DNA from 3 places in the Streptomyces halobius genome. Region 2 is predicted to be linked to each of the others. Evidence: riboswitches for the same ligand, from Rfam matches in the RefSeq annotation. Region 2 holds a riboswitch; each other region holds the start of a gene.

What was found. A riboswitch is a leader RNA that binds a small molecule or an ion and turns the genes downstream of it on or off. The one in region 2 is predicted to bind cobalamin.
Region 1: another riboswitch for cobalamin. It lies ahead of K9S39_RS16190 (ribonucleoside-diphosphate reductase subunit alpha); the one in region 2 lies ahead of K9S39_RS37795 (acyl-CoA thioesterase).
Region 3: another riboswitch for cobalamin. It lies ahead of metE (5-methyltetrahydropteroyltriglutamate--homocysteine S-methyltransferase); the one in region 2 lies ahead of K9S39_RS37795 (acyl-CoA thioesterase).

What each region holds. Positions count from the first base shown of each region.
Region 1 is NZ_CP086322.1:3,551,435-3,555,865, reverse strand. It holds gene K9S39_RS16190 (ribonucleoside-diphosphate reductase subunit alpha) at 1-2,033, opposite strand, end outside; cobalamin riboswitch at 2,195-2,320, opposite strand; gene K9S39_RS42395 (hypothetical protein) at 2,456-2,623, shown strand; gene mctP (monocarboxylate uptake permease MctP) at 3,154-4,431, opposite strand, start outside.
Region 2 is NZ_CP086322.1:8,331,342-8,335,772, forward strand. It holds gene K9S39_RS37785 (Orn/Lys/Arg family decarboxylase) at 1-424, shown strand, start outside; gene K9S39_RS37790 (VOC family protein) at 704-1,120, opposite strand; cobalamin riboswitch at 1,410-1,657, shown strand; partial or broken gene K9S39_RS37795 (acyl-CoA thioesterase) at 1,856-2,188, shown strand; gene K9S39_RS37800 (hypothetical protein) at 2,843-3,721, shown strand; gene K9S39_RS37805 (hypothetical protein) at 3,740-4,420, shown strand.
Region 3 is NZ_CP086322.1:2,520,860-2,525,290, forward strand. It holds gene K9S39_RS11835 (DUF6777 domain-containing protein) at 1-4, shown strand, start outside; gene K9S39_RS11840 (L,D-transpeptidase) at 323-1,453, shown strand; cobalamin riboswitch at 1,781-2,000, shown strand; gene metE (5-methyltetrahydropteroyltriglutamate--homocysteine S-methyltransferase) at 2,163-4,431, shown strand, end outside.

The DNA of each region.
Region 1 (4,431 bases), 4.8 Mb from region 2:
CACATCCCCAGCTCCTTGAGCTCCTCGATCAGATACGCGTTGACCTGCAGGAACTCGCCGGACAGCGTCTCACGCTTGAACAGGTTGGAGACCTGTGGCTCGATGCACTCGTACACGCCCGCGATGGAGGCGATGGTGGCGGTCGGCGCGATGGCCAGGAGGAGCGAGTTACGCATCCCGGTCGCCGCGATACGGCTGCGCAGCGCCGCCCAGCGGTCCGCCCAGCGCGGCTCGGCGTCCGGGTAGTGGTCGGGGTGCAGCACCCCGCGCGCGGTACGGGTCGCGGACCAGGCCGGATGCGGGCCATGCCGTTCCGCGAGGTCGGCCGACGCCTCGTAGGCGGCGAGCATGATCCGCTCGGAGATCCGGGTCGACAGCTCCCGCGCCTCGGGCGAGTCGAACGGCAGCCGCAGCCGGAAGAAGACGTCCTGCAGGCCCATCAGGCCCAGACCGACCGGGCGCCAGCGGGAGTTGGAGGCCGCGGCCTGCTCGGTCGGGTAGAAGTTGATGTCCACGACGCGGTCGAGGAAGGTGACGGCGGTGCGGACGGTGGCGTCCAGCTTCTGCCAGTCCATCTCACCGTCTTCGCCGAGGTGAGCGGCGAGGTTGACCGACCCCAGGTTGCAGACCGCGGTCTCCCCGTCGTCCGTCACCTCCAGGATCTCCGTGCACAGGTTGGACGAGTGCACGACCCTGCCGGGCTCGGCGGTCTGGTTGGCGGTGCGGTTGGCGGCGTCCTTGAACGTCATCCAGCCGTTTCCGGTCTGCGCCAGGGTGCGCATCATGCGGGAGTACAGCAGCCGGGCCGGGATCTGCTTGAGCGCCCGGCCCTCCGCCTCGGCATTGCGGTAGGCGGCGTCGAACTCCTCGCCCCACAGGTCCACCAGCTCCGGCGCGTCGGACGGCGAGAACAGCGACCAGTCGGCGTCCGCCTCCACCCGGCGCATGAACTCGTCCGGGATCCAGTGCGCGATGTTGAGGTTGTGCGTACGGCGGGCCTCCTCACCGGTGTTGTCGCGCAGCTCCAGGAACTCCTCGATGTCGGCGTGCCAGGTCTCCAGGTAGACACAGGCCGCGCCCTTGCGGCGGCCGCCCTGGTTCACCGCCGCGACGGAGGCGTCCAGGGTGCGCAGGAACGGCACGATGCCGTTGGAGTGACCGTTGGTGCCCCGGATCAGCGATCCCCGTGCGCGGATCCGGGAGTAGGAGAGACCGATGCCGCCGGCGTGCTTGGAGAGCCGGGCGACCTGGTGGTATCGGTCATAGATCGAGTCGAGCTCGTCCAGCGGGGAGTCCAGCAGATAGCAGGACGACATCTGGGGGTGGCGGGTGCCGGAGTTGAAGAGCGTGGGGGAGGAGGGGAGGTAGGAGAGGGTGCTGGTCAGCCGGTAGAGCTCGGCGACGTCCGCCAGCGCCCGCTCGGAGTGGTCCTCGGCCAGGCCGCAGGCGACCCGCAGCAGGAAGTGCTGGGGGGTCTCGACGACCTGACGGGTGGTGGGGTGCCGGAGCAGATAGCGGGAGTGCAGGGTGCGCAGCCCGAAGTACCCGAACCGGTCGTCGGCGCCTTCCTCCAGGGCTTGCCGCACGAGCCCGTCCAGCCGGGCGGCGTGGGTCCGTACGAACTCCGCGGTCCGGTCGGCGATCAGGCCCTCGCGATGGCCGGTGGCGACCGAGGCGGAGAACGAGGTGGCGCCCTGGCCTGCGGCTTCCTCCGCGATGGCGCGGGTGAGCAGCCGCGCGGCGAGCTGGGAGTACTGCGGCTCGTCACCGATCAGACCGGCCGCGGCGTCGATGGCCAGCGACCGCAACTCGGCCTCGTCTGCGCCCGGGTGCCGGCCGCGCAGGGCGGCGGCGGCCACCTTGCCGGGGTCGGTGGCGGTCAGGTCCTCGGTCAGCTCGGTCAGGGTCCGCAGCAGGGCGGTGCCCGGCCCGTCGTGCCTGTCATCGGCCCGCCCGGCCCGGGGGTGCTGGGTGGCCACCGCGGGCTGTCCGACCTCGGCGTCTGACGCGGGCTCCGTTGGCGCGATGGTCACGTGGTGCTCTCCCTCACTCGGCGGGGGCCAGGAGGGAGGGGCGCGGCGGTCGCTCGCGGGCATGCGGCACCCCGGTACGGTCCAGGGTGCGCGGGCACACCGCGCGGCGTCCACCGGCCCAACCCGCGAGGCCCGGACGTATGACGTGCCGCACCCATGGCGGTGCGGACGTACTGCCGGCAGGTCCTCGGACTGACGGGTACGCGGTTGCGTACGCTCGATACACCGTTGCGGGACAGTTCCGGATTCGCACCGGATTCCCCTGCGGCGACAGCGAGCATGAGCATACATGTGGGGGTGGCTCCTCGCGCGCACCCCCATATCTAGTGTGTCGTGTGTGATCGGGCGGTGTCTGTCAGTGGCCTCGGCTATCGTCGCTTCCACGTTCCCTGATCTGTCCGACGGCAGAAGGAGAAGGCCTCATGACCGCGCTTGCCGACCGCCCGCACATCACGTTCGTCGAGCACTTCGAAGAGGCCGCCCGGACACTTGACCGCTTGGAGGAAGGCGCGCGGTTGGAGCTCATTGACGGGAAGGTCAGGAGCAAGGCCATGCCGGAGGCAACCACGGACGGATCAGCCAGCGGCTGACGCGTATCTTCTTTCCAGTCGCGTCTTCTTCCAGTCGCGCCCAGAACTGTGGCTCTCTCCCGGTCAGGGACTCACGGTGCAGGCGTCCCGAGGAGGCAGGGCTCGCACGGATGGTGCGCTCGCGCCCAGCGGCGCCTTCGCCGGCCAGGGCGAATGGGTAGATCCCGGACCGGTGTTGATGGTCGTCGAGTCACCTCGCACGACTCGGACGCCGACCAGCGCTATCGGGTGGAGAAGCCCGTGCGTACGCGGAGACAGTCATTCCGCTCTACCTGTTGATCGGCCGTCAGGACTGCCAGGTGGCGGTCCACAGTGAGCCTGACGGTGCCCGCTACGAGATCGTGCGCACCGTGCGGTACGGCAAGCAGCTCCACCTCCCGGACCCCGTGGGAATCACTCTCGAAACCGAAGCGCTCAAGGACTGGGTGAACCGACCCCGTCCGGACGGTGAGACGCGTCCTGACAGGACAGCGGGCCTGCCGCATCCCCAAAGGGACGCGGCAGCCCGTGCGTTCGCCGGAGCGGAAGGCTCAGCGGCCGGCCGGAGCCTCCGCCGTAGCGGGCGGAAGATCGGCCGTGACGCCCTTGTCCCCGACGTCCGCCGTGTAGTCGCCCGGGCTGGTCTCGTCGACGCCCTCCGGGGCCTTCGCGGCTTTCAGGGCGACCGTCAGCACGACCGTGACCAGGACGTTCAGCACGAACGCGGTCAGGCCGATGTAGCCGATCTCACCGATGCCGGGGATCGCGGCGGACGAGCCGCCGAAGTGCTTCTGGGTGGGGCTGGCCACGCCGTACGCCGCGAGCGTGCCGTAGAGCATGCCGGCCGCCCAGCCGGCCAGCAGCGCCCAGCGGTGGAACCAGCGGGTGAACAGACCGCCGACCAGGGCCGGCATGGTCTGCAGGATCCAAATACCGCCCAGCAGCTGGAAGTTGATCGCGACCGTCTTGTCCATGGTCAGGACGAAGGCGAGCGCGCCGACCTTCACCAGCAGCGACACCAGCTTGGCGACCTTGTGCTCCTGCTCCGGGGTGGCGCCCGGTTTGAGGAAATCCTTGTAGACGTTGCGGGTGAAGAGGTTGGCCGCGGCGATCGACATGATCGCGGCCGGCACCAGCGCGCCGATGCCGATCGCGGCGAACGCGACACCCGAGAACCAGCTCGGGAAGACATCCTCGAACAGCTGCGGAATCGCCAGCTGCGGGTTGCCCTTGACGTCCGTACCGGCCTTGATCGCCATGAAGCCGAGCAGCGCCAGGAAGCCCAGCATCAGGGAGTACAGCGGCAGGATCGTGGTGTTGCGGCGGATCACATTGCGGCTCCGGGAAGACAGCGTCGCGGTGATCGAGTGCGGATACATGAAGAGCGCCAGCGCGGAGCCGAGCGCCAGAGTCGCGTACGCCCATTGCGCGTTGGGGCCGGTGGTGAGCGCACCGCGTGGCCTGCCGTTCGGCCCCGGTTCGGCGAACGCCTTCCCGGCCGAGTCGAAAATCGCGTCGAAACCGCCCAGTTTGATCGGGATGTAGATGATGGCGACGGCGATGACGAGGTAGATCAGCCCGTCCTTGACGAACGCGATGAGTGCGGGGGCCCGCAGTCCCGAGGAGTAGGTGTACGCCGCCAGCACGGCGAACGCGATCAGCAGCGGCAAGTCCTTGATGAACCAGTTGGCGTGCGCACCGCCGCCGACGCCCATCACGTCCAGGACGGCCTGGATGCCGACCAGTTGGAGCGCGATGTACGGCATCGTGGCGAGCAGACCGGTGAGCGCCACGGCCAGCGACAGGCCCTTGGAGCCGAAGCGGCCGCG
Region 2 (4,431 bases):
CCTGGTCGAGCTGCTCGATACCGCCTTCCAGGACCTGCCCGAGCCCGTCACCCCGCCCCAGACGTGTTATCAGCGCCTGATCCGCGGTGGCACCGAGCGGGTACGGCTGGCCGACGCGGCCGACCGGGTGGCCGCCGCCATGGTCACCGTCACCCCGCCCGGCATCCCCGTCCTGATGCCCGGCGAGAACACCGGCACCCCCGACGGGCCGCTGCTGCGCTACCTGACGGCCCTGGAGTCCTTCGACCGGGGCTTCCCCGGCTTCCGCAGCGAAACCCATGGCGTCACCCTCGACCCGGACACCGGCGACTACCTCATCGAATGCGTACGCCGGATCCCGGCCCAGCAGGCCGGCCGCGCTGCCGACGAGCATCAGGAGACGCGGACACCGAGCCCGTCCGACGCCGGACTGTCCGCAGGCTGACGCCAGGGGGGAGCTCCGCAGCGCCCACGTGGACGGACGAGGACCCTGACCCGGTGTTGGTCAGGGTCCTCTCCTGGCCAGGGGCCTCGTCTGGTCCCAGTTGCTGCCGGGCAGCCCGTGGACCGGCCGGTTCGAGCGCTCACAACCTGCCGAGAATGGTGGCCCCTTGAAGCCGGAGCCTTGGCACGGTGCAGGGCACGGGGCTGCGGGCAGTGAGGCTTTTCGCGGAGGGATTCCATCCCCCATGCCGGGCAGCGGGCCCGCGCGGCCGCTGCCCGTTCAGGCCGGCTGCTCGCTGATGTTGACCAGCCAGGTGATTCCGAAGCGGTCCGTACACATGCCGAAGACGTCGCCCCACATCTGCTTCTCCAGCGGGACCGTGACCGTGCCGTCGCCGGAGAGCTTGTCCCAGTAGCCGCGCAGTGCGGCGGCGTCATCCCCGCTCACACTCACGGAGAGGTTGTTTCCGGGCTTGTACGCCATCCCCGGGGGGATATCCGCGCCCATGAGTGTGAACCCGCTGTCCGTTTCGAGCATGCTGTGCATGATCTTGTCGGCGGCGTCTCCGGCCTCCTTCTCGCCGAACTCTCCGTACGTGTTCATCCTCAGGGTGCCGCCGAAGACCTCCTTGTAGAATTCCATCGCTTGTCGGGCGTTGCCGTCGAAGCTGATGTACGGGTTGAGGCGAGAAGGCACGGAATTTCCCCTTCGTGACGTGACGTCATTTCTGGAAGATTAGGCGATATGGCGCCGATAACCGGGGCAACTCCCCGGCCGTCGGACATCGGCCTGTTGCCGCAGCGGGGTCGCGTCCGGCCCCAGCCTGACGCCGTCCACCATCAGGGAGGGTTCCGGGGCCGGACTGTTGGTGCCCGCCCTTCCGCCACCCGGCAGGACCCGCGTGCGATACCGCTCCGCCCACCGCGCGCCGGCGCTCTTCAGCCGGGGAACGGGGCCTGCGGACCACGCGGGAATCCGGCTGTGGTTACCCTGGCGCTGCAGCTGGTTCGCCCTGTCAGCCAGGCAGGCGCGTCGTAAGAGGGAACCTGGTGGGAATCCGGGACTGCCCCGCAGCGGTGAGCGGGAACGACCGCCGTCATACGCACTGGGCCCGCGCTCGGGCCCGGGAAGCGACGGCCAGTAGATGCCTCGTACGGACGACTCGTGCGAACGACTCGAACGTACGCGAGGCGTGCCCGTGAGTCCGAAGACCTGCCGCTGCCCGCATGCCACCGGGGCGTGCGGTGATCCCGACGGCTCGACGGGGCCGGCGGAACCGGGCAGGCCCCGTGCCTCGCCGCCCGCCACTCCTTCGATCCCCGGGCTGTTTTCCGCGACTCGCGAAGGAGAGTTGACGTGTCCGACCGAACCGCGACCCTGGATTCCGCCGCCAAGACGCCGGACGATTCCCAGGTGACGCTCGCGCACATCATGAGCGAGCACGACACCAACCTCTACGGCACCATTCACGGTGGCGTGGTGATGAAGCTCATCGACGACGCGGCCGCGGCCGCCGCCGGGCGGCATGCCGACGGTCCGGCGGTGACCGTGTCGGTGGACCGGATGACGTTCCTGGCCCCGGTACGCGCCGGCGATCTGCTCAGCGTGCGTGCCGAACTCGAAGGGGCGGGCCGGACGTCGATGACGGTGGTGGTCCGTGTGACGGCCGAGCGTTGGAATGCCTCGGGGCCGGTCGCCGAAGTGGCCACCGGCCGGCTGACGTTTGTCGCGATCGATGCCGAGGGGCGGCCCCGCCCGGTTCCCGGTCTCGCTTGGTGAGCTCCTCCAGGATCTCCTCCAGCCAGCGCACATGCGCGGCCAGGGTTCGGCTCTTGTAGTCGTGGACGTGGTCGAGGAGTCGTGGACATGGTCGAGGATCCACCATCCGGGCGCGGTCCACCTCCGGCAGCCACGGCTCCTCGCGGATCTCACGGGCGTGGGACCGCTCCACCTGTGCGCGCCGGGCCACCAACTCGGACTCCTCCGCTCTCCTTCGGCTCTCCCCGGCCCTTCGGCTCTCCTTCGGTGAGCCGACTGCCAATGCCCTCCCATCAGCGGATTCATTGCCGTACAAGCGGGATTTCATCGGACGTGGCTAGCGTCAGCCACGTCCGATGCAGGCACGGCACGTCTTACCAGGGAAATCCCGGGCAACGGGCGATGAGCGATGGGCCATGGGCAAGGTCGAAAACGAGCAGGCGTAGGCGGGCCATTGGCGGCCGACGGCTGCTGCGCGACTGCGCTGAAAATGGCCCGGCACCTGACGAGGCGTCCATAACCACTGAGCCGAGAAACGGAACCCGTCATCCCCATGCCAGGCATGTCTCGTGGGCTTAGCGGCTTAGAGGCTTAGCGGGCTCCGCAGGGTGAGCCGTTGCTTGACACGGCCAGATTCTGATTGATGGGGGAGGTATGGGTTTGCCACGCATATTCAAGCGGCTCCTGGCCGCGCTGGTGGTGCTGGCCGCACTCTTCGGGTTCATTTCCCCGGCGGAGGCCAAACCGGTCCGACCGGTTGACCTATGCGCGACACAGGTTGCGGCCGCCCGGCAGATCGGGGCGGAGATCCGTGCGCACAACGCCAAACCGCATGTATTCCGGATGCCGGCGCAATCGGCGGCCGCGGCGGCGTACAACGCGGAGAAAGCGTCCTTAGAGGCCCGCAGAGCCACGGTCGTCGCCCAACTGCGGGCGTGTTACCAGGCGATGAGGGCGCTCGAGGACGAGGACTCGGGCCCTCTGGGCCTTAAGGCGCCTACCCGGCGGAAGTTATCCGATCTTGAGCAGGCCAAGAAGCCCGTTTCGTCGAACTGGACCGCACCCCCGCCGCCCCCGAACGGCAAGAACTGGCAAGTCCCCAAAAACTCCCCGATACGCCAGGTGTACGAAGTCATCCGAAAGGGCAACCCGGGCAGGGTAGGCGACATCAGGCTCCGTGGCGTCGCGCGTCCGCAGGCCACGGACAGAGATACGGCGTATCCGGCGGCGTCCGGCCGTACGATCGGATCGTATAACTCCGGGAAGCCCAAGGTTTCGCCGGACCACATCGTCCCCTTGGCCGAACTCGTCCAGATGCGGGGCTTTATGAAGCTCACGCCCCGGAACATGTACGTGGTCGCGCGTGCCCCGCTGAACTTTCAGTGGCTGTCGAAGGCCGCGAACGAATCGAAGAAATCCAGGAGCGCGGCCTATGTGTCGGGCGCGGATCCGCGATGGATAAGAGAGCAGGTCGGGCTGGAGAACGAGACGCGCAAGAAGTTGCAGGAAATCATCGACCAGCTGCTCAAGAGCCAGTGACAGTGACGGAGGTTGGATATGGGCCCGGACGAAATCGCCGCTACGCTCGACGATTGGTCACTGACGTTTGTCGGCAACGACTCCGATGAGATCTCCCGGATCCCTGAAAAATGGCGGCCGATCGCGCTGTCAGCCGATGCGGAATCTCGTCGCCGAACCGCGTTGTCGCTCTGGAACCAGAGCTTTCTCGACCTTCTTCCCGAGTTCGCCGAGGTGCTGAACGCGCACTGCGTCGACGTGCGCGTCTGTATGACCGATGATTCCCCGGTGCTGGCTTACGTTCTGGAGACGGACGACGGCGAGCTGGTGTCCTGGGTCGGCTATGACCCCGGCACGTTCGAGGAGCCGGACTTCTGGGAGAGCTTCCCAGAACCGGTGCAGGTGTTCCTGCGTCAAGTCCATGCGGGGTTCGCCTCGGCGAGCACCGACTCGTTCGGTGTGGCGCGACCCATGGAAATGGGCACCATCGCCGAGCTGGCCGACTTCCCCGACGGCGTCCCCGGTTGGGACGACGACGCCCGTATCCCGTCGACGCGCCTGCTGCAGATCACGACAGACGGCGGCATTCTCAAATACTGCCTTTCCCCGGATATCGCAGTGGGGAAGATCGCCCTGGTCTACGAAGGGGACATCGACCCAAAGGATTTCGGTCAGGAGCTGGACGAGCTTCTGATGTCGCGCTTCGAGGACCCGTCCTGAGCAGAAAGGTG
Region 3 (4,431 bases), 5.8 Mb from region 2:
CTGACATGACTTTGAGGCGGTTTGTCCTGTTTGATACGGAACACTTCCGTATTCCTCTACGTCCCCGCGTAGGCGATTTGCGGCACTTCACTGCAACCCATCGAGATCAAACCGTGTCCTAAACAACAGATGCTCCGGACAACCTCCTAAGCAGACAAAACATCTGCATATGCGGCGGATGCGAGGGGCCTGAACGGGCCCGGACGGCCCTGGACGGTGATGCCGTCACCGGGCCGGGTTCCGCCACTGTCAGTTGTTCTGTTTGGGAGGGACCCTCGTGCACGCCGGATCACGTCGCCACCTTGCCCGGTTGATACCCGCCGTGACAGCGGCCGCCGCGCTGCTGACCGCGTGCGGAGGAGGTGCCAATGCGTCGTCGCCGGACGCGGGCGCGGCCAAGGTGACCGTCACCCCGGCCGGGGGCAGCAAGGCGGCCCAGCTCGGCTCCGGGATATCGGTGCAGGCCGACGGCGGCAAGCTGGTCTCGGTAGAGGTCAAGGACGACGACGGCGCCAAGGTCGCCGGACAGCTGGCCGGTGACGGCTCGTCATGGAAGTCGGACAACAAGGTCAAACCGAAGACCACCTACACCGTGCGGACGAAGGCGAAGTCGACGGAGGGCAAGGAATCCTCCGCCACCTCGGTCTTCACCACGGAGGAGGCCGACAAGGTCAACAAGCTGACCAACACGCCGGGCGGCGGGCAGACCGTCGGCACCGGTATGCCGATCTCGATTCTCTTCGACAACCCGATAGCCAAGGACAGGCGCGCGGAGATCGAGAAAGCGATGAAGGTCACCTCGCAGCCGAAGGTCGAGGGCGCCTGGGGCTGGGTCAGGGACTGGACCGGCAAGGACCGCATCGACTGGCGCCCCAAGGACTACTGGCCGGCCGGCACCAAGGTCTCGGTGAAGGGCGCACTGGGCGGTATCAACTCCGGTGAGGGCGGCTGGTTCGCCCGCGACTACAACTTCGACTTCCGTATCGGCGCCGACCGCAAGGCCGTCATCGACGTCCCCTCGCACACCCTGACCATGTACGAGGACGGCAGGAACGTCGGCTCCGTCACCGGCTCCGCGGGCTCCCCGCAGGACCCGACCCGCGGTGGTGTGCACACCGTGCGCAGCAAGAACGCGGCGGAGACGATGGACTCCTCCACCATCGGGCACGGCAACGAGTGGATGCTGGACTCGCAGTGGGTCACCCACCTGACCGCCTCCGGGACCTTTCTGCACTCCGCCCCGTGGAACAAGTCCCTGGGCGTGGTCAACAACAGCCATGGCTGTTTCGGTATGACCACCAACGACGCCAAGAAGGTCTACGACTTCCTGTCGATCGGCTCCACGGTCGAGGTGAAGGGCACCAGCAACACCAGCAAGACCGATGTCGGCAACGGCCTTGAGGTGTGGCAAGAGACCTGGTCGCAGTGGCAGCAGCGCAGCGCACTGAAGTAGCGGGACTGCCTGAGTAACCGAAACACCTGCATCCTGAACATCGTCACCGCGAACAGGGCGGTCGTGGCCGTGGGGCTACGGCCGCCCTGACGCAGTTCCTCATCCGGCCACCCCTCCGGTTCTGCCGCTCCACCGGTGGCGGCAAAGGCGACCCTCCATGCGCGGCCGCCCACCTCCACTACAACGCAACCAGCGACTTCCCGCCATCGGGCTGAGGCGTTCGGCGTACCACCGCAAGATTCGGCGTACCCCACCACCGGATCCGGCGCACCCGCCGCCGGATCGGGGTCGCGGCCCGCCCCCCATACCGACCGCGAACGTCCTCGTCTACGCTGGCCGTGCAACTGGTTCGCCCTGTCCGCCAGGCAGGCGCGTCGCAAGAGGGAACCCGGTGGGAATCCGGGACTGCCCCGCAGCGGTGAGTGGGAACGACCGCCGTCTTACGCACTGGGCCCGATCCCGGGTCTGGGAAGCGACGGCCAGTAGATGTCCGCCTTCGGCGGATGTGCCCGCGAGTCCGAAGACCTGCCAGTGCCCGTGCGCGACACCGCGTGCGGAGATCCCGGTGACCTTCGAGGGCGGGTCGGCGACATAGCAGGCGGGCACGTACGGCACGGTCTGGCGTCGTGGTCCGCCCGTTGTGCCATCCCTTCGCGTCCTCGGCCCCGTCCCGGGGTCACATGGAGACACGCTCGCGAAGGAGAGTTCCGTGACCAGCAAGTCCCCAGCCGCGGCAGTACGGGCCACCGTGCACGGCTATCCCCGTCAGGGGCAGCACCGGGAACTGAAGAAGGCCATCGAGGGCTACTGGAAGGGCCGGGTCACCGCCGACGCCCTCCGGGACACCGCCGCCGAACTGCGCCGCGGCAACTGGCGACAGCTTGCCGAGGCCGGTGTGCACGAGGTGCCGACCGGCGACTTCTCGTACTACGACCATGTGCTGGACACCACCGTGATGGTCGGCGCGATCCCGGCCCGGCACCGGGCCGCGGTGGCCGCCGATCCTTCCCCAAGCTCTCGGCTTCGCTCGAGCAGGGGATGCCCCATCGACGTCTACTTCGCGATGGCGCGCGGCACCCAGGAGGCGGCGCCGCTGGAGATGACCAAGTGGTTCGACACCAACTACCACTATCTGGTACCGGAGTTGGGACCGGAGACGGTCTTCACGGCGGATTCCACCAAGCAGGTCGCCGAGCTCCGCGAGGCTCTGGCGCTCGGTCTCACCGCCCGGCCCGTCCTGGTCGGCCCGGTCACCTATCTGCTGCTGTCCAAGCCGGCGCCCGGCGTCGCCGCGGACTTCGACCCGCTGACGCTGCTCGACCGGCTGCTGCCGGTGTACGAGGAGGTGCTGGCCGATCTGCGGGCCGCCGGTGCCGCGTGGGTGCAGCTGGACGAGCCGGCGCTGGTGCAGGACCGCTCCCCCGCCGTGCTCAACGCCGCCGCCCGCGCCTACCGTGTCCTCGGCACACCAGCCGACCGTCCGAAGCTGCTGGTCGCGGCCTACTTCGACCGGCTGGGCGACGCCCTGCCGGTGCTCGCCAAGGCGCCCGTCGACGGCCTCGCGCTGGACTTCACCGGCGCCGCGGCCGCCAACCTCGGCGAGCTGGCGGCGGTCGGCGGGCTGCCCGGCAAGCGGCTGGTCGCGGGCGTCGTCAACGGCCGCAACGTGTGGATCAACGACTTCGAGAAGTCACTGTCCACCTTGGGGACCCTCTTGGGCCTCGCCGACCGGGTCGACGTGTCGTCGTCCTGCTCCCTGCTGCATGTCCCGCTGGACGTCACCGCCGAGCGGGACATCGATCCGCAGATCGCCCGCTGGCTCGCGTTCGCCCGGCAGAAGGCCACCGAGATCGTCACGCTGGCGCGCGGCCTGGAACGGGGCACCGACACCATCGCCGCCGAACTGGCCGCGAACCGGGCCGCCTTGGCGTCCCGTGCCGGTTCCGCGCTGACCTACGACCCCGCGGTACGGGCGCGCGCCGCGGCGGTCACCGACGCCGACACCCGCCGTTCGCAGCCGTACGCCGAGCGGGCCGCGGCCCAGCGCGCCCAGCTGCGGCTGCCGCTGCTGCCGACGACCACCATCGGCTCGTTCCCGCAGACCACCGGGCTGCGGACGGCCCGCGCCGATCTGCGCACCGGGCGGATCGACAGCGCCGCGTACGAGGAGCGCATCGCGGCCGAGATCCGGGACGTCATCGGCTTCCAGGAGAAGGCCGGTATCGATGTGCTGGTGCACGGCGAGCCGGAGCGCAACGACATGGTCCAGTACTTCGCCGAGCGGCTGGCCGGCTATCTCGCCACGCAGCACGGCTGGGTGCAGTCCTACGGCACCCGCTATGTCCGGCCGCCGATCCTGGCCGGGGACATCTCCCGTCCGGAACCGATGACGGCGCGCTGGACCCGGTACGCCCAGTCGCTCACCGACCGCCCGGTCAAGGGCATGCTCACCGGCCCGGTCACCATGCTCGCCTGGTCCTTCGTCCGCGACGACCAGTCGCTCGGCGACACCGCCCGCCAGGTGGCGCTGGCACTGCGGGACGAGGTGAACGACCTTGAGGCGGCGGGAAGTTCGGTGATCCAGGTCGATGAGCCGGCGCTGCGCGAGACGCTGCCGCTGCGGGCCGACGGGCACGCCGCGTACCTCGCCTGGGCGACCGAGGCGTTCCGGCTCACCACGGCCGGAGTCCGTCCGGACACCCAGATCCACACCCATATGTGCTATGCGGAGTTCGGCGACATCCTGCGGGCCATCGACGATCTGGACGCCGATGTGATCAGCCTGGAGGCGGCCCGTTCCCATATGCAGGTGGCCGGGGAGCTCGCGGGCGCCGGCTATCCGCGCGAGGTGGGCCCCGGCGTGTACGACATCCACTCGCCGCGGGTGCCGAGCGCGCAGGAGGTGGTGGCCTTGCTGCGCAAGGGGCTTGAGGCGATTCCGGCCGAGCGGTTGTGGGTCAATCCCGACTGCGGTCTGA